DNA from 3 places in the Bradyrhizobium sp. Unk1 genome. Region 2 is predicted to be linked to each of the others. Evidence: predicted binding sites of a transcription regulator. Region 2 holds the regulator's gene; each other region holds the start of a gene.

Region 1 (5,928 bases), on a different contig from region 2:
CTGCATGCCGACCACCACGGCCTCCTGGCCGATATAGAGGTGGCAGAAGCCGCCGATCGCGCCCATGCCGTAGAGCTGGCCGGCCTTTTCCTCGAACCGCCGGATCAGGAGCATGTCGCGGAGCGCCTTGAGCTCCTGCTCTCTGGTGAATTCCGGGGGCGAACCGCCGTCGGTCTTGTCCTGTGGAGTGCTTGCGGCGGCTTTCTTGGGTGCGGCCATGGGAATTCCGGGTCAGAGAAAACTTCAGCCCTCTCTAACCCAAGTCAAACGCCCTTGGAAAGGACCGCGGCGGCATGGCGCGACTTTCATTATGCCGCACTGCAACGTGACCGAAACTTTGCAAAACCTTTGGCGCCGATCGGGCAACTTTAGCTCACCGGTCAGCAAAGGGAACGTGAGCAGGCAACGCAGAGAAATCGGACGCGGTGTTTTGTATCCGAAATCCCACGCGCGTCCGATTCGCCGTGCCGGCCTTACCAGCCCAACTCGCGCAAATACGTCGCACGGGCGGCAACGCCGGTATGCGTGAAGTCGCTGAAGACCCCATCGACGCCGAGCCGGTAGAATTTGAGATATTCAAGGCTCGGGTCGCCGCGATAGTCGGCGGCGAGATATTTCTTCTCGTTCCGAAACGTGAAGACATGCACGAAAAGACCGAGCTTGTGCGCGTCCGCGACAAGACTGGTCGCGTCCTGCGTCGAAGCCTCCGGCGTCGATCCCTTGTAGGGCGTGCCATCGGCGTTGCCGTCCTTCCACGGCGCGATCTTGAGCGGAACGATATAGGCCTTCCACGGACCGATGCCCTCGGCATAGGTCTTGATCTCGGCAAGCCCATCCGGGGTCAACATCGCATCGTACAAGCGCGCATCGCCCGCAACCGTCCAGTCGAACGGGCGCGAATTCGTGATGTTGTTGAGGAGGACCTTGCCGGTTTTGAAGTCGATTCCGTTGCCGTCGACGAGTTGGACCTGCCGCGTCTGAAGGCCGTGGCTGCGCATATATTTCAGGCTGCCGGGTTCGAAGCTCTGGACCAGGATGGGAGCGTCCTTGGTGTTGAGGCCGTTATCCCTGATGATCTTGATCAGGGCATCCTCGAGCGGACGGCTGCCGGCCACGCCGCAGCCATTGGCGATCGCCTGGGCATTGTTCCAGGTCGGGTTCTTGGTTTCGGGATAGACGAGGATGGACCGCCCGGTCTCCTTGCTCTTGACCTTGGCGATGTCGATAACGTCCTGGAAGCTGATGATCGGGAGCTTGCCGTTGAAGACTTTCGGCCGCTCGTTGGCCGCGTCATAGGTGGTGCCGCCGATCCATTGCTTCAGCTCGGCCATGGTGAAGTCGCTGATCGACCAATCGTTGGTATGATCCTCGCCGTCCACAATCAGCGACTTCAGCACCGATTTGGGATCGGCCGGGTCGCTCAGATCCGTCAGGTAATCGGCAGGCACGCCGGTGGCCGACGGGGCCTTGACGCGCACACCGGGCACGGTGCGCTTGCGGGCGGCGACGGCCGCATTGGTCTTCGCCACCTCGGCAATGTTGGTGTTGTCGCTCAGCCAGGGGTTATGACGCACGACCAGAACGCAATCCTTGGTCAGGTGCAAATCCTCTTCGAGCGCATCGGTCCCGAGCGCCGCGGCGAGGTCGTACGACGCCTCGGTCTCTTCAGGTACCAGGCCCGGCAGGCCGCGATGTCCAAGGACCAGTGGCGCCTTTCCATCGACGGTCAGGAAGGGTTTGGCGCCAGCCGGCGCCGGGCCGGACTGTGCAACTGCCATCGACAAGGGCAGCACCGCCGCGCCGAACAGCATCGCTGCGACACCCATTGTCCGTCCCGAACGACTGTTCCGCATCACCAAGCCTCCGTCTTTGCCCGGCATCGCTTCGAATGCCGCGGGCGCCGAACCGAATACGGTCGGCGCTGTCGTCTTGTCTCAAGACTCTGACAGACGGATGACGACGGAGGGGGCGGCGCAAGGTTGCGCCGCCCTCTCCTGCCCAATCAGATCTTGCCCGATCAGATCTTGCCCGATCAGAAGAAGCCAAGCTTCTTCGGGCTGTAGCTGACCAGGAGATTCTTGGTCTGCTGGTAGTGATCGAGCATCATCTTGTGGGTCTCGCGACCGACGCCCGACTGCTTGTAGCCGCCGAACGCGGCATGCGCCGGATACGCATGGTAACAGTTGGTCCAGACCCGGCCGGCCTGGATGGCCCGGCCGAAGCGGTAGCAGCGGTTGGCATCGCGACTCCAGACGCCGGCTCCCAGGCCATAGAGCGTGTCGTTGGCGATCGCGAGCGCTTCGTCATCAGTCTTGAAGGTCGTGACCGAAACGACGGGACCAAAGATCTCCTCCTGGAAGATTCGCATCTTGTTGTGGCCCTCGAACACCGTCGGCTGGACGTAGAAGCCGCCGGAAAGATCGCCGCCGAGCTCGGCACGACCGCCGCCGGCCAGCACCCTGGCGCCCTCCTGCTTGCCGATGTCGATATAGGAGAGGATCTTGGCGAGCTGCTCGCTAGATGCCTGCGCGCCGATCATGGTGTCGGCCGCACGCGGGTCGCCCTGCTTGATGGCGGCGACGCGCTTCAGCGCTCGCTCCATGAAGCGGTCATAGATATCGGCATGGACCAGCGCCCGGCTCGGACAGGTGCAGACCTCGCCCTGGTTCAGCGCGAACATCACAAAACCTTCGATCGCCTTGTCGAAGAAGTCGTCGTCCTCGGCGGTGACGTCGTTGAAGAAGATGTTCGGCGACTTGCCGCCGAGCTCGAGCGTGACCGGGATCAGGTTCTGGCTGGCATATTGCATGATCAGCCGGCCCGTCGTGGTCTCGCCGGTGAAGGCGATTTTCGCGATCCGCGGGCTGGACGCGAGCGGCTTGCCGGCTTCGAGGCCAAAGCCATTGACGATGTTGAGGACGCCGGGCGGCAGGAGATCGCCGATGATCTCGGCCCAGACCATGATCGAGGCCGGCGTCTGCTCGGCGGGCTTGAGTACGACGCAATTACCGGCGGCGAGCGCCGGCGCGAGCTTCCAGCACGCCATCAGCAGCGGGAAGTTCCAGGGGATGATCTGGCCGACCACGCCGAGCGGTTCGTGGAAATGATAGGCGATGGTGTCGTGGTCGATCTCGCCGATCGAGCCTTCCTGTGCGCGCACCACGCCGGCGAAATAGCGGAAATGATCGATCGCGAGTGGCAGGTCGGCGGCGCGGGTCTCGCGGATCGGCTTGCCGTTGTCCCAGGTCTCGGCAATCGCAAGGCGCTCCAGGTTCTCTTCCATCCGGTCGGCGATCCGGTTCAGGATCGCGGCGCGCTCGGCGACGCTGGTGCGTCCCCAGGCGGCCTTGGCGGCGTGCGCCGCATCGAGGGCGGCCTCGACGTCCTGCGCATCGGAACGCGCGATCTTGCAGACGATCTGGCCGTTCACCGGCGAGGCGTTGTCAAAGTACTTGCCGGAGATCGGCGCGACGAATTTGCCGCCGATGAAATTGTCATAGCGTTCGGCGAAGGGAACTTTTGTGACGCCGAGGAACTCCACCTTGTTCATTGATCACTCCCGATGTTTGCTGTTTGCGCAATTCGTCGCGTGTTCACGACTTGCGCCGACGATGTCGCGGGAGCGTTTTCCTGTCAGCCCGGGCGGGAGCGATGGCCGGGGTAACCTGTCGCAGTTCTGCGACAGTCATGGGCGAGGCGAAGGCTAAATGGAGTGCTCGCGGCATCCACATCGTCAATGCGAAAGCAGCGAAGCAATCCAGACTGTTCCCGCGGAAGGATTCTGGATTGCTTCGCTGCGCTCGCAATGACGAAGGAAGCTCAGTGCTTAACCTCGAACCGCTTCAGCTTCCGGTGCAGCGTGGCGCGACTGACGCCGAGCGCATTTGCCGCGGCCGACACATTGCCGCCGGCCCGCAGCAGCGCCCGTTGCAGCACCGCGCGCTGGCCGCCGGCGAGATGGTCATGCGCGATATCGCCGCCGAGCAGGTCAGCCGCGGGCACCGGCTGCAGCGCCCTGCCCGGCGCAATCCCGAGCCCCACCCGCGCGGAGCGGGTCGCGCCGATCACGAGATCATCCGCATCGACCGCGACGAGCCCGGTCGACTGGCCGTCGGCGCCTTGCGTCAGCACGATGCGGGCATGGGCGAAGGCGCGGCGAAACAGATCAGCCTCGATGCGCCTCGCCGCCTCACCTGCCGCGAGCGCGATCAGATTGGAAAACGCGTCAGTCCGGTCGGCGCGGCAGGAGGAGACATCGAGCACGCCCGCAAAGGCCGCCTCGTGGTCGTAGATCGGAACGGCGGTGCAGCTCAGAAGCGTGTTGCGGGTGAAGAAATGCTGGTCGCGGTCGATCGTCAGCGAGCGCTGCTCGACGACGCAGGTGCCGATGCCGTTTGTGCCTTCATGCTCCTCGCTCCAGAGCGCGCCGGTCCACAGGCCCCAGGATTGGAACGTCGCATCGTCCACCGCTGTGCCGCGGCGGTCGACCGGCACGCCCGCACCGTCGGCGAGCAGCACGCAGCAGCCGCTCGCGCCGACCGCCTGATAGAGCCGGTCCATCGCGCCTTGCGCGGCGGCGAGCAGCGGCGCGACGCGCTCGCGCGCCTGCCGCAACTCGACATCACTCAGCCGCATCGGCGCGCTGCGGCCGGCGGGATCGAGATGATGCAATCGGGACGAACGGCGCCATGAGGCCACCAGCGCCGAGCGTGCGGCCTGGCCTGACGCAATGGCGGCCTCGACGCGGGCCGCGTGATGCCGGGACATTGGCCCATTCATCACTGTTTCCTCCGGGTGGCAGTCTAGGCTGTGCCGGCGCGGCCCGGTTGATCTGCGTCAACTCAGGCCGACGACGGCAGAAGCCATGGGGCCGTTGGCGCGTTGCCGTCAAGGCGGCAGCCCGGTTCCAAGCCTACGACTTTCGGTAGAATTGCTACGGATTTCTGTAGCGGCTTTCGATGCTGGTTTCGAATGCAGCGGAAAGCGCTACTTCGCCGGGATCATCCGAACGAGATCGTGCGGATTGACATAATCGAGCTGATAGCGCGCCCGCTCGTCCAGCATGTCAGGATCGATCCGCGACGTCCGCAGCAGCGACACGCGCTGCTCGCTCTTCGCGCGCTCGCGCTTGAGCTGGGCCAGCTCGCTCGTCAGCGCGATGATCTCCTGGTCGAGTTCCTGACGGGCGTTGAGACCGTATTTGCCGGTGTAGGCGTTGACGCCGAAATAGCCGACGATAGCGGCCGCCATCGCATAGAGGGCAAGGCCGGTCAGGATCGATTTCAGACGCGCGCGGGAGACCATCTTGGGAAGATGCGGCAGGTTGGTTAAGGGAGTGCTAATCGCCTCCCCCTTCGCGTTCCAATCCCTGCCCCCGGCCGTCATGCCCGGCCTTGTGCCGGGCATCCACGTTCTTCATCACCACGGGCTAAGGCGTCGATGTCCGGGACATCTAGCGCGAAGACGCGCTTCGCGCTTTTGCCCGGCCATGACGAAGAAAAACCTCAGCCGTGGTGCTTGGCCACGTGCGCAGCAAACGCGTCGATATAGGCCTGGAGGACGGGCTTCAGGGATTCCTTGGTCAGGTTCCCCTCCGCATCGAAGGCATCGCCGACCGCGTTCAGATAAATCTCCGGCTGCTGCAGGATCGGACCGGCAATGCCCGGCAGGATATTCTGCAGCGTCTTGGCGGCGCTGACGCCACCGAGCGGGCCCGGCGAGTTCGAGATGATGCCGACGGGCTTGCCGTTGAACGAGCTCTTGCCATAGGGGCGCGAAGCGACGTCGATGGCGTTCTTGAGCACGCCCGGGATCGCGCGGTTGTATTCGGGGGTGACGAAGATGACGCCGTCCGACTTCTGCAGCTTCTCGCGGAAGGCCAGCCAGTCCGCAGGCGGCGCGCCCTCGAGGTCCTGGTTGAAGAACGAG
Region 2 (5,928 bases):
TAACGTTCCGGATGCCCCTTTGAGAAGTGATGATGGCGGACCAGCTTGATCACACCTTCCAGCGCTTCAGCGCCGGAATTGCAGAAGAACACGAAGTCCGCGAAGCTTTCATTGCACAGACGCGCGGCAAGCTTCTCGCCGTCCGGGCTCTGGAACAGGTTCGACATGTGCCAGAGTTTGGTGGCCTGCTCCTGCAACGCCTTGACCAACGCAGGATGAGCATGGCCGAGCGCATTCACCGCCACGCCCGAGGTGAAATCGAGATAGCGATCGCCGTTGGTCGCAATCAGCCAGCAGCCTTCGCCGCGCTCGAAACCGAGGTCGGACCTGGCGAAAACGGGGAGCAAGTGCGGCGCTGCGCTGTTAGTCATGACGATCACTTGAATGTTGCGGACGGTGTGAGCGTGCATTGCGCAACGCACCATTGACCGGCCCGGAAAACGAAACGTGCCGCCTTTTAAGGGCGGCACGCACGACTATCTTATGCCTGGTGAAACCGGTGTCAATGCCGCCCGGAAAGCCTCGCGAAACGCAGAATCCGTAGTCTTGCGGTGTCGATTTTGCGTATTTCCGCCACGGAACATGTGGAAGCGAGTCGGCGGACTCTTGCGCGTGAGTCACGCCATATTGTAGCGTTTGGCTTGTCAGATACGACATCTCGTGCAGCAGTTCTGATCCTCTAAGTCCTCATGTACCGGCGTAAGCGTTCGGGCGCATCTGGCGCGCCCGGCGAGCCTTAAGGGATTCTGGCGGCACGGGTTTTTCGAAGCTTAGGCATTCGCCGTGCGGCCGCCAGGATGGCAGGCGCCGGCGAAGGAAAGGGTGCAATGACCGTTTTGACCTGGTCGGATGATCGCGTCGAGCAGCTGAAAAAGCTCTGGGAGGCCGGACTTTCGGCCAGCCAGATCGCCGCTGAACTCGGGAATGTGACCCGCAATGCCGTGATCGGCAAGGTGCACCGGCTCGGCCTGTCGGGCCGCGCCAAGAGCCCTTCATCGGCAGCGCCCCGGCCGCGCAAGGCGCGCCCCGCCCAGCACATGATGCGGGTGACCCGCCCGATCGCGCGCGGCAACACCGCGCTGGCGCAGGCCTTCGAGGTCGAGGTCGAGGCCGAACCGGTCACCTACGACAACGTCGTGCCGATGAGCCAGCGGCTGTCGCTGCTGGAGCTGAACGAGGCCACCTGCCACTGGCCGGTCGGCGATCCCTCGAGCCCGGATTTCTTCTTCTGCGGCGGCAAGGCGCTCTCCGGCCTGCCCTACTGCGCCCAGCACTCGCGCGTGGCGTATCAGCCCGCGGCCGATCGCCGTCGCGCGCCGGCGAAGCCGGGTCCGCGCTGAGTTAGCTCCAGACAACCTTGTCCCGGCACAGGGCTGGGACGATCGAGCAAGAAAAAAGCGCGCCACCCGGCGCGCTTTTTGTTTGCTGGCTTGCGGCGGACCCTACGCCTGCTCCGCCTTCGCAAAGCGATCGTCCAGTGCGTAGCCCGCGCCGCGGACGGTGCGGATCGGGTCCTGCTCGCGGCCGAGATTGAGCAGCTTGCGCAGGCGGCCGATATGGACGTCGACGGTGCGCTCGTCGATGTAGATGTCACGGCCCCAGACGCTGTCGAGCAGCTGCTCGCGCGAGAACACGCGGCCGGGATGCTCCAGGAAGAACTCCAGCAGGCGATATTCGGTTGGACCGAGATCGATCGGCCGGCCCGAACGCGCCACGCGGCGCTTGTCGCGGTCGAGCTCGATGTCGCCATAGGCGAGCACCGTGGCGAGCCGCTCCGGGCTGGCGCGCCTGAGCAGGCCCTTCACGCGTGCCAGCAGCTCCGGCACCGAGAACGGCTTGACGATGTAGTCATCGGCGCCGGTCGCAAGGCCCCGCACCCGCTCGCTCTCCTCGCCACGCGCGGTGAGCATGATGATCGGGAGCTGCTTGGTCTCGGGCCGGGTGCGCAGCCGCCGGCACAGCTCGATGCCGGAGAGGCCCGGCAGCATCCAGTCGAGCACGATCAAATCGGGGATGTGCTCCTTGAGGCGGGTGTCGGCATCGTCGCCGCGCATCACCGTCTCGACGTCATAGCCGTCGCCTTCGAGGTTGTAGCGGAGAAGCTCGGTGAGAGCTTCCTCGTCCTCAACCACCATAATGCGTGCGCCCATGGTGTCGTCGCTCCTTAAGTGTTCGGGACCGTCGTGGCGAAGGTCGTCATGTCGCCCTTCGGCCGCTTGTCGGTGATCGCCTGGCCCTCGATCATGTAGAACACGGTCTCGGCGATGTTGGTGGCGTGGTCACCGATGCGCTCGATGTTCTTGGCGCAGAACATCAGATGGATGCAGAACGAGATGTTGCGCGGATCCTCCATCATGTAGGTGAGGAGCTCGCGGAACAGCGAGGTGCAGATGGCGTCGACTTCCTCGTCGCCCTTCCACACCGCCATCGCCGCCGGCAGATCGTGCGCGGCATAGGCATCCAGCACCGACTTGACCTGCTGCTGCACGAGGTCGGTCATGTGCTCCAGGCCGCGGAACAGCTTGAGCGGATGGAAATCGGTCTCCAGCGCCGCGACGCGCTTGCCCATGTTCTTGGCGAGGTCGCCGATCCGCTCGAGATCGGTCGCGACGCGCATGGCGCCGACGATCTCGCGCAGATCCACCGCCATCGGCTGGCGGCGCGCGATGGTGAGCACGGCGCGCTCCTCGATCTTCTTCTGAAGCGCGTCGAGCTCGGCGTCGATGGTGACGACACGCTGGCCGAGCGCGACGTCACGGCGGATCAGCGCGTCGACGGAATCGACGATCATGCGCTCGGCGATGCCGCCCATCTCGGCGACCAGGCGCGTGAGCTCCTGGAGGTCGGTGTCGAAGGCCTTTGCGGTATGTTCAGAACCCATGTTCCGTCTCCTCAGCCGAACCGGCCGGTGATGTAATCCTGCGTGCGCCGGTCGGTCGGCGACGTGAAGATCTTGCTGGTGTCGTCGAACTCGATCAGCTCGCCGAGATACATGAAGGCGGTCTTGTCGGAGACGCGCGCCGCCTGCTGCATGTTGTGGGTGACGATCGCGATCGTGTAGTTCTCGGACAGCTCCTGGATCAGTTCCTCGACCTTCGCGGTCGAGATCGGGTCGAGCGCCGAGCAGGGCTCGTCGAACAGGATCACCTCGGGCCGCACCGCGACCGTGCGGGCGATGCAGAGGCGCTGCTGCTGGCCGCCGGAGAGCGACAGGCCGGAGGCGTTGAGTTTGTCCTTGACCTCGTTCCACAGCGCGCCGCCGCGCAGCGCCTTCTCGACGCGGTCGTCCATCTCGGACTTCGAGATCTTCTCGTAGAGACGGATGCCGAAGGCGATGTTTTCGTAGATCGTCATCGGGAACGGCGTCGGCTTCTGGAACACCATGCCGACGCGGGCGCGCAGCAGATTGAGGTCCAGCTTGGGGTCGAGGATGTTGGTCTGGTCGAGCATGAGCTGACCGGTGACGCGCTGGCCCGGATAGAGGTCGTACATCCGGTTGAAGATGCGCAGCAGGGTGGACTTGCCGCAGCCCGACGGACCGATGAACGCCGTGACGCGGTTGGTGCCGAGCGCCAGATTGATGTTCTTCAGCGCGTGGTGCTCGCCATAATAGAAGTTGAGGTTGCGCACCGTCACCTTGGCCGGGGCTTCGGGCAGCACCGGCGCCTGGGGCAGGCCACCGGCCGCGCTCATCGATACGGAAAGCTCACTCATTTTGCGGTCCTCTCGGCGCCAAGGATGCGCGCACCAATATTCAGGGCAAGAACGGTCAGGGTGATCAGCAGCGCGCCGCTCCAGGCAAGCTGCTTCCAATAGGCGTAGGGGCTCTGCACGAAGTTGTTGATGGTGACCGGCAGGTTCGCCATCGTCTTGTTCAGGCCGAGGCTGAAGAACTGGTTCGACAGCGCGGTAAAGAGCAGCGGCGCGGTCTCGCCGGCGACGCGGGCAGTCGCGAGCAGCACGCCGGTGATGAGACCCGATCGGGCGGCACGATAAGCAATGCGCTTGATCACCAGCGAGCGCGGCAGCCCGAGCGCGGACGCCGCCTCGCGCAGCGCGTTCGGCACCAGCAGCAGCATGTCCTCGGTGGTGCGCAGCACCACCGGGATGACGATGACGGCGAGCGCGAGCGCGCCTGCGATCGCCGAGAAGCCGCGCATCGGCACCACCACCGCGCCGTAGATGAACAGGCCGATGATGATCGAGGGCGCCGACAGCAGGATGTCGTTGATGAAGCGGATCACCGAGGTCAGGCGGTCGTTGCGGCCGTACTCGGCGAGATAGGTGCCGGCGAACAGGCCGAGCGGCGCGCCGATGCCGACGCCGAGCACGGTCATGATGATCGAGCCGACGATGGCGTTGCGCAGGCCGCCTTCGGTCGAGCCCGGAGGCGGCGTGTCCGCGACGAAGAGCTCCAGGTTCAGACCGGCGATGCCGTTGTAGAGCAGCGTGATCAGGATCAGCGCAAGCCAGGTGACGCCGAAGGCGGCGGCGCCCATGCAGAGCCCGCGAACAACGATGTCCTTGCGGCGGCGGCGTGAATAGATCGGGTTCATGGCGCTAGTTCCCCGCCTTCTTTTCCAGCCGCATCAGCATCAACCTCGCCGCTGCGAGCACGAAGAATGTCAGCACGAACAGCAGCAGGCCGAGCAGGATCAGGCCGGACTGGTGCAGGCCGTCGCTCTCGGCAAACTCGGATGCGATCGCCGCCGAGATCGTGGTGCCCGGGGCGAAGATCGAGGAGGAGATCCGGAACGAGTTGCCGATGATGAAGGTCACGGCCATGGTCTCGCCGAGCGCGCGGCCCAGCGCCAGCATGACGCCGCCGATGACGCCGACGCGGGTGTAGGGGATCACCACGCTGCGGACGACTTCCCAGGTGGTGCAGCCGACGCCGTAGGCGGCTTCCTTCAGCACCGGCGGCACCGTCTTGAACACGTCGACCGAGATCGAGGTGATGAAGGGCAGCACCATGATCGCGAGGATCAGCGCGGCGTTGAACAGGCTGAGATAGGACGGGGGACCTGCGAAGATGGCGCCCAGCACGGGGACGCCGTCGAAGATCTTGATCATGAAGGGCTGGAAGGTGTTGGCCAGGAACGGGCCCAGCACGAAGAAGCCCCACATGCCGTAGATGATCGAGGGGATGCCGGCGAGCAGCTCGATCGCCATGCCGATCGGGCGGCGCAGCCATTGCGGGCAGAGCTCGGTGAGGAAGATCGCAATGCCGAGACCCACGGGAATGGCAATCAGCATCGCGATGAAGGAGGTCACGAGCGTGCCGTACATCGGTCCGAGCGCGCCGAGCACCGGCGGATCGGCGGACGGCGCCCAGCGCTGCGTCCACAGGAAGGAGAGGCCGTATTCCTTCATCGCCGGGAAGGCGCCGACGATCAGCGAAATGATGATGCCGCCGAGGATCAGCAGCACCGAGATCGCGGAAAGCCGCGTGATCCAGTAGAAGGTGACGTCGCCGAGCTTGAAGGCGCTCAAGGCCTTGGCGCGGTCATACGGTCCGGCGTCGTCGATTATATCGCTCTGAACGGCCATCTCTGCCACGCCGATCCCCTGTGCCCGTTTGATATACGCTTGTTGTCGGTCTTGTTGTTGGTGTTGCGCTCCGGATGCGGCGCGAGGCCGATCCGGAGCGGAGGTCTTGTGAGATTCCGGCGCCCAGTCCGGGACAAGAGCGCTTAGCTCTTGATCTCGGCAGCCCAGGTCTTCTCGATCAGCTGGACGACCGGGTCCGGCATCGGGATGTAGTCGAGCTCTTCAGCCGCCTTGCCGCCGCTCTTGAAGGCCCAGCGGAAGAACTTGATGGCTTCCTGCGAGGCTGCCTTGTCGGTGGCATCCTTGTGCATGAGGATGAAGGTCGCCGCCGTGATCGGCCAGGACTTGTCGCCGGGCTGGTCGGTCAGGATGACGTAG
Region 3 (5,928 bases), on a different contig from region 2:
TCGGTCCGAAGAGCGATCCCGCAAAGATCGCCGGCGGCAAGGACGTCACGGATGCGCTGCGCAAGATCGCGGCGGCAAAGGCAACCTTCATCTCGCGCGGCGACAAGTCCGGCACCCATGCGGCCGAGCTGAGATTGTGGAAGGAGGCGGGCGTCGATATCGGCGCCGGCAAGGACAGTTGGTATCGCGAGATCGGCCAGGGCATGGGTCCGGCGTTGAACATGGCCTCGTCGTCGAATGCCTATCTTCTGTCGGACCGCGGCACCTGGCTGTCGTTCAAGAACCGGGGCGAGCTTGCCGTCCTGACCGAGGGCGACAAGCGGCTGTTCAACCAGTACGGCGTCATGCTGGTGAATCCGGCCACGCATGCGAACGTGAAGGCGAAGGACGCACAGGCCTTCATCGACTGGCTGGTCTCGCCGAAGGGGCAGGATGCGATCGCCGGCTACAAGGTCGGCGGCGAGCAGCTATTTTTCCCCAACGCGTCCCACTAGCAGGAAGGCGACGGTCGACACCGCCACACTGAGCGCGAGCAGGATCAGCCCGAGCCCGAGGGCCAGCGGCAGGTCGCCCTTGCTGGTCTCCAGCGCGATCGCGGTCGTCATCGTGCGCGTGAAGCCGCGGATGTTGCCACCGACGATGATGATCGCGCCGACCTCGGCGATCGCGCGTCCGAAAGCCGCGAGAAAGGCCGTCAGCAGGGACGTTCGGCCGAGCGCGAACAGCAGGCCGATGCTGCGCAGTGTCGATAGTCCGTCGATCCGCGCGAGGTCGCCATACTCGGCCCAGAGCAGGCTCGCCGGCCGGTGCACCAGCGCGACCACGATCGGGGTCGCGAGCAGGGTCTGCGCGATCACCATGGCGGTTGCCGTGAACAACAGTCCGGCTGCCCCAAGCGGGCCGGACCGCGACAGCAGAAGATAGAGCGCAAGCCCGACCACGACCGGCGGAAGGCCGAGCAGCGCGTTGGTCAGCACGATGACGACCTGTCGCCCGCGGAATCGGGTGATCGCGAGCAGGGCCCCGAAGGGCGCGCCGATCAGCAGCGCGACGATGCCGGCGGTCAGGCTGACACGAACCGACAGTGCGACGATGCCGAGCAGCTCGGCGTCGGCCTCGCCGATCAGCGTGAGCGCGGCGCCGACGGATCGCGCGAAATCGTTCATCCGGCCGGACGCTTTGGCGTCGGGCAGAATGCCTCGGGTTCGTCGATGTCGAGGCCGCGCAATCGCTTCACGGACTGGTCCCTGCGAGTCTTGTTCAACGACAGAATACCGGGCAGGAACGATTTGAAAACGCGATTCATCCAAAAAAAGAACGTCGGTGCCGTGTTATGCAGGCTTCCGGGACGTGATCTGAGCCGTGCTTCGCTCTTCGGTGGCTCCGCCCCGAGATGTCCCATATGGAGCGCTTCGATGGTCGGTCTGCTCAGGCGGTGCGATCGATCGCGAAGTCGTCAAGTAGCGGAGAGTTGCCTCCGGAGCAAAACGTCGCGAGCAGTTCAGCCGCAAGATAACTGAACGTAATGCCGTTGCCGCCGTAACCATAGGCGGCGAAAATGTTCTTCTGGCCGGGCACCGCGCCGATGAGCGGCAATCCGTCCTGCGTCGTGTCGAACGCCCCCGACCAGCAATAGTCGATCTTGTGGGATGATCGAGGCCAAAGCGCCCCAAGCGTCTGCCTCAGGCGTTCCCGCTTGGCAGGGGTGAGCGCCTCGCGCGCCTGCGGTTCGATCGCGGAATCATCATCCTCACCGCCGAAAATGATCCGGCCGTCCGATGTGCTGCGGGCATAGTGGTAGTCATGGCTCGCTTCCCAGATCAGCGCGTCTTCGGGCCACAGATTTTGGGGTTGAGGCTCTGTGGCAATGGCCCAGCTCGAGGCCGGGCGCTGGATGGTCGGACGCACGATGCTGGGCATCACGTAACCCGTACACAACACCACGCGGTTCGCCTCGATCTCGTGGCCGCCGTCGAGGCCAACGGCGACCTTGGCGCCGGCACTTTCAAAAGCCGTCGCGTTGGCTTGCCGGACAAGGGCCCCCCGTCCGATGGAAATCTTCAGAAGTCCGTGAGTGAGCTCGACAGGATCGGCATCTGCGGCAAGCGGCGACAGGATCGCACCCGCGCGGGCAACCTCAAACCGGCGGAGCAGTGACGCGTGATCGAGAAATACGCCGGGCAGATCGACGCGCGCTCTCAGATCAGACTCCTCTTTCAGGGATTTTCCGCTGTCATCAACTACAAGGTAGAGTGAAAGCCGATCTCTGATGTGGCATGGGATGCGATAGTGGCGCGTCAACGACAACAAGCCCTGGACGGCGCGGAGGCTCGCCGTGTAGCAACGCGCCGCGCGTTCGAATCCGTAGGCCTGGGTAAGCTCGGACAACGGTCGATCGATTTCCCAGAGCAACATCGCGGTGCTTGCGCCGGTACTGCCATGTCCGGGAGTTTCCCGGTCGATGACGACGACCTCGTGCCCGCGACGGGTGAAGCTTTCGGCGATCATAGCGCCGGTGATCCCCGCACCGATAACCAGGACGTCGCATGCGAAGCTTCCGATGACGGGTCGAACGTCTGGTCCGCCGCTCGTGACCCAGGGGGTTACCGAACTCCTGAGGTCACCGTGGTCGATGTCTTCATCGTCGGAAAAGATCGCAAGGCCTCCAACCGGCCGAGTTCAGGCCCGGTGCCAGCTCAACGTGCTCGACGCGCGCAAGGTTCCAGCGGGGAATGGCCTGCCGGCGATTGATCTCTGACCAGGCTTGCTTCGAGCCTCAGCGCTTGACCGCAGCCGATGCCGAGATCGTGGACGCACCAAGGCTCTGCTCCCAGTAACGCTCGATCTGGTCGACCAGGGCGGCCGGCAGCGGCACGTAATTGAGCGTCTCGGCCTGGGCCTTTCCGTTCTCCAGCGACCAGCGCATGAAGTCGATGGTGGCTGCCGATCGTTCCTCGGATTTCGGCGCCTTCGGCATCAGCACGAACGTCGTGGCTGTGATGGGGTAGGCGTCTTCGCCGGGCGCGTTGGTCAGCACGAGATGGAAACCTTTCTCCGCCCTCCAGTCCGCGCTCGAGGCCGCCGCCTGGAACGATGCGGCGTCGGGGACGACGAAATTGCCGGCGCTGTTCTGCACGACGCCGAAGGAAATCTTGTCGAGCCGTTGCAGGGCGTAAGTGTATTCGAGATAGCCGATCGAGCCCGGAACGAGGCTGACGAGCGAGGCGACGCCATCATTGCCCTTGCCGCCGAGACCAAGCGGCCACTCGACCGAGGTGCCTTCGCCCACGCTCGACTTCCACTGCGGGCTGACCTTCGAGAGGTAGTTCGACCAGTTGAACGTCGTGCCGGATCCGTCCGTGCGATGAACCACCGTGATTGCAGTGTTCGGCAGCCTGATGTCGGGGTTGATCGCGCGAATGGCCGGATCGTTCCATGATTTCAGCTTGCCGAGATAGATGTCGGCGAGCATCTGGCCGGTGAAGCGGATCTGGCCGGGCTTGACCCCATCGATATTGACGACCGGCACGACGCCCCCGATCACGATCGGGAATTGCATCATGCCGAGCCTGTCCAGCTCCTTGGGATCGAGCGGCATGTCGCTTGCGCCGAAGTCGACGGCCTCTTTCTTGATCAGGCTGACGCCGATGCTGGAGCCGACCGCTTGATAGCTGACGGTGTTGCCGGTCTTCGTCTTGTATGCGTCGATCCATTTCGCCATCACAGGCGAAACGAAGGTTGAGCCGGCTCCCTTGGTCTCGGCCGCCAGGCTTTCCGTGGCGACGAGCAGAGCGGTGAAGATGATTGGTAGCGCAATATGTTTCTTCATGTGCGCGACGCTAGCAGGCTGGGCACGAAGCCGGTGTGGCCTATGTCACAAGAGTGTAACGGTGCATCCTATTGCCATTTAGCCGAAATTCTATTTTTGCTAAAGGGCCATTGTGTGGCCGAGGCCGGAATGCCCCAGGGCCGGCGCCCGGGTCCTCTTTGCGCCGCGGGCCTCGTCCCGGGGGCGGGACCTGACGCAAAACCGGGCCCACGTGGCCCGCAGGAATGCCAAATCGTACGCTTTAGCGACGGAAGAGCGGCTTTATTCCCGCCTCGGATGCTTTATGGAAGGGCAGGATCAGGTCGCACCCGCCCGGCGGCGGTGCTAGACCCTGATGCAGGAACAATGGGGCCGGGCCGTCTGGCACGCCCGCAAGGATGAAGGATACGCGGCAATGATCGACACGGTTGGCATCATCGGGGCAGGGACCATGGGGAACGGCATCGCGCAGATTTGTGCCGCGGCCGGGCTCTCGGTCGTGATGGTCGACATCTCCGATGCGGCGGTGAACCGCGGGCTGTCGACCGTCGGCGGCAGCCTCGAGCGCCTGGTCAAGAAGGAGAAGATGTCGGCGGCCGATCGCGAGGCGGCTCTCAAGCGCATCACCGGCACCACCGATCGCGCGAAGCTCGCCGATTGCGACCTGGTCATCGAGGCCGCGACCGAGAACGAGGAGCTCAAGGTCAAGATACTGAAGGACCTCTGCGCCACGCTGTCGCCGCGCACGCTGCTCGCGACCAACACCTCCTCGATCTCGATCACGAAGCTTGCCGCCGCAACCGATCGTCCCGATCGCTTCATCGGCATGCACTTCTTCAACCCGGTGCCGGTGATGGCGCTGCTGGAACTCATCCGCGGCTTGCAGACCTCCGACGACACCCACGCCAAGGCGCTGGATTTCGCCAAGCGGGTCGGCAAGGTGGCGATCACGGCCAAGAACAGCCCCGGCTTCGCCGTCAATCGCATCCTGTGCCCGATGATCAACGAGGCGATCTTTGCGCTCCAGGAAGGGATCGCGACCGCCGAGGAGATCGACGCCGGCATGAAGCTCGGCTGCAACCATCCGATCGGGCCGCTGGCGCTCGCCGATCTCGTCGGGCTCGACACCATGCTCTCGGTGATGGAGGTCTTCTATAAGGGCTTCAACGACCCCAAATACCGTCCGGCCCCCTTGCTCAAGGAAATGGTCGATGCCGGCCATCTCGGCCGCAAGACCGGGCAGGGCTTTTACAGCTACGGTACTTAATCACGGAGCCGGGTGCTAAGGACCCGCGGTGCCGTAGGGTGGGCAAAGCGAAGCTTGCCCACCATTGTCGCGATTGGAGAGAGAGGGTGGGCATGGCGCAAGTGCGCCTTTGCCCACCCTACGATTCTGATCAAGGTGCGGGCGCCGGACTCGAAACGCCCGCCGCTCGATCCCGCAATTTGCGCTGCGACAAAGACGCCGCGCGCAATTGGCCCGACAATGTCGAACGGGCGGCCCGCGGGAACAACGGAACGGATAACGAAGGACATGTCGGATCGACTGAAGGCCGAGCGCGAGGCGGCGGCCGCGCGGCGGAACCTGCTGACCCAGGATGCGATCGAGCGCACCGGGATCACCGAGGAGATGATCGGGGAGCTCGTCACCCGCTTCTACGGACGCGTGCGCGAGGATGCGCTGCTGGGGCCGGTCTTTGCGATCGTGCAGAATTGGGACGAGCATCTCGCCAAACTTAGGGATTTCTGGTCGTCGGTCGTGCTGATGAGCGGCCGCTATCATGGTTCGCCGATGCGGGCGCATGTGCCGCTCAGGCTGGTCGGCGATCATTTCGACCGCTGGCTCGATCTGTTCGAACAGACCGCGCGCGAGGTCTGTCCGCCGCCGGCGGCCGCGCTCTTCATCGACAAGGCGCGTCGCATCGCCGACAGTTTTGAGATGGCGTCGGCGACCATCGCCGGCCGCATCGCTGCGCCGCGTCACGTGCTCCGGTCCTGACGACAGCAAGTCTGCCTGCAAAACGTGCAGTTGTATCGCTCCGAGGTTGCGCTGCGCGACCAATAACGCGTTGCACCAATTCCGGCATCATCGGTCTGATCTGCAAAATCATCATGCCGAT

Evidence for each region. Region 2 encodes PhoB, which activates phosphate uptake and scavenging genes when phosphate is short. Its sites were predicted from a motif close to TGTCATNNANCTGTCAT; they were not measured.
Region 1: the regulator PhoB is predicted to act here: its motif matches at 1,943-1,959, upstream of AC5ZFO_RS11855 (glycerophosphodiester phosphodiesterase family protein).
Region 3: the regulator PhoB is predicted to act here: its motif matches at 3,873-3,889, upstream of pstS (phosphate ABC transporter substrate-binding protein PstS).

The regions. Positions count from the first base shown of each region.
Region 1 covers NZ_JCAMOP010000007.1:259,559-265,486, reverse strand. Annotated here, with positions in the region: gene pdhA (pyruvate dehydrogenase (acetyl-transferring) E1 component subunit alpha) at 1-219, opposite strand, end outside; gene AC5ZFO_RS11855 (glycerophosphodiester phosphodiesterase family protein) at 474-1,853, opposite strand; gene adh (aldehyde dehydrogenase) at 2,033-3,550, opposite strand; gene AC5ZFO_RS11845 (GAF domain-containing protein) at 3,820-4,779, opposite strand; gene AC5ZFO_RS11840 (FtsB family cell division protein) at 4,987-5,304, opposite strand; gene AC5ZFO_RS11835 (NADPH-dependent FMN reductase) at 5,505-5,928, opposite strand, start outside.
Region 2 covers NZ_JCAMOP010000037.1:39,429-45,356, reverse strand. Annotated here, with positions in the region: gene AC5ZFO_RS35545 (aspartate aminotransferase family protein) at 1-371, opposite strand, end outside; gene AC5ZFO_RS35540 (GcrA family cell cycle regulator) at 828-1,340, shown strand; gene phoB (phosphate regulon transcriptional regulator PhoB) at 1,443-2,150, opposite strand; gene phoU (phosphate signaling complex protein PhoU) at 2,165-2,881, opposite strand; gene pstB (phosphate ABC transporter ATP-binding protein PstB) at 2,893-3,714, opposite strand; gene pstA (phosphate ABC transporter permease PstA) at 3,711-4,556, opposite strand; gene pstC (phosphate ABC transporter permease subunit PstC) at 4,561-5,550, opposite strand; gene pstS (phosphate ABC transporter substrate-binding protein PstS) at 5,694-5,928, opposite strand, start outside.
Region 3 covers NZ_JCAMOP010000009.1:102,536-108,463, reverse strand. Annotated here, with positions in the region: gene AC5ZFO_RS13785 (ABC transporter substrate-binding protein) at 1-494, shown strand, start outside; gene AC5ZFO_RS13780 (ABC transporter permease) at 468-1,166, opposite strand; gene AC5ZFO_RS13775 (NAD(P)/FAD-dependent oxidoreductase) at 1,429-2,562, opposite strand; gene pstS (phosphate ABC transporter substrate-binding protein PstS) at 2,777-3,829, opposite strand; gene AC5ZFO_RS13765 (3-hydroxybutyryl-CoA dehydrogenase) at 4,224-5,075, shown strand; gene AC5ZFO_RS13760 (group III truncated hemoglobin) at 5,343-5,807, shown strand.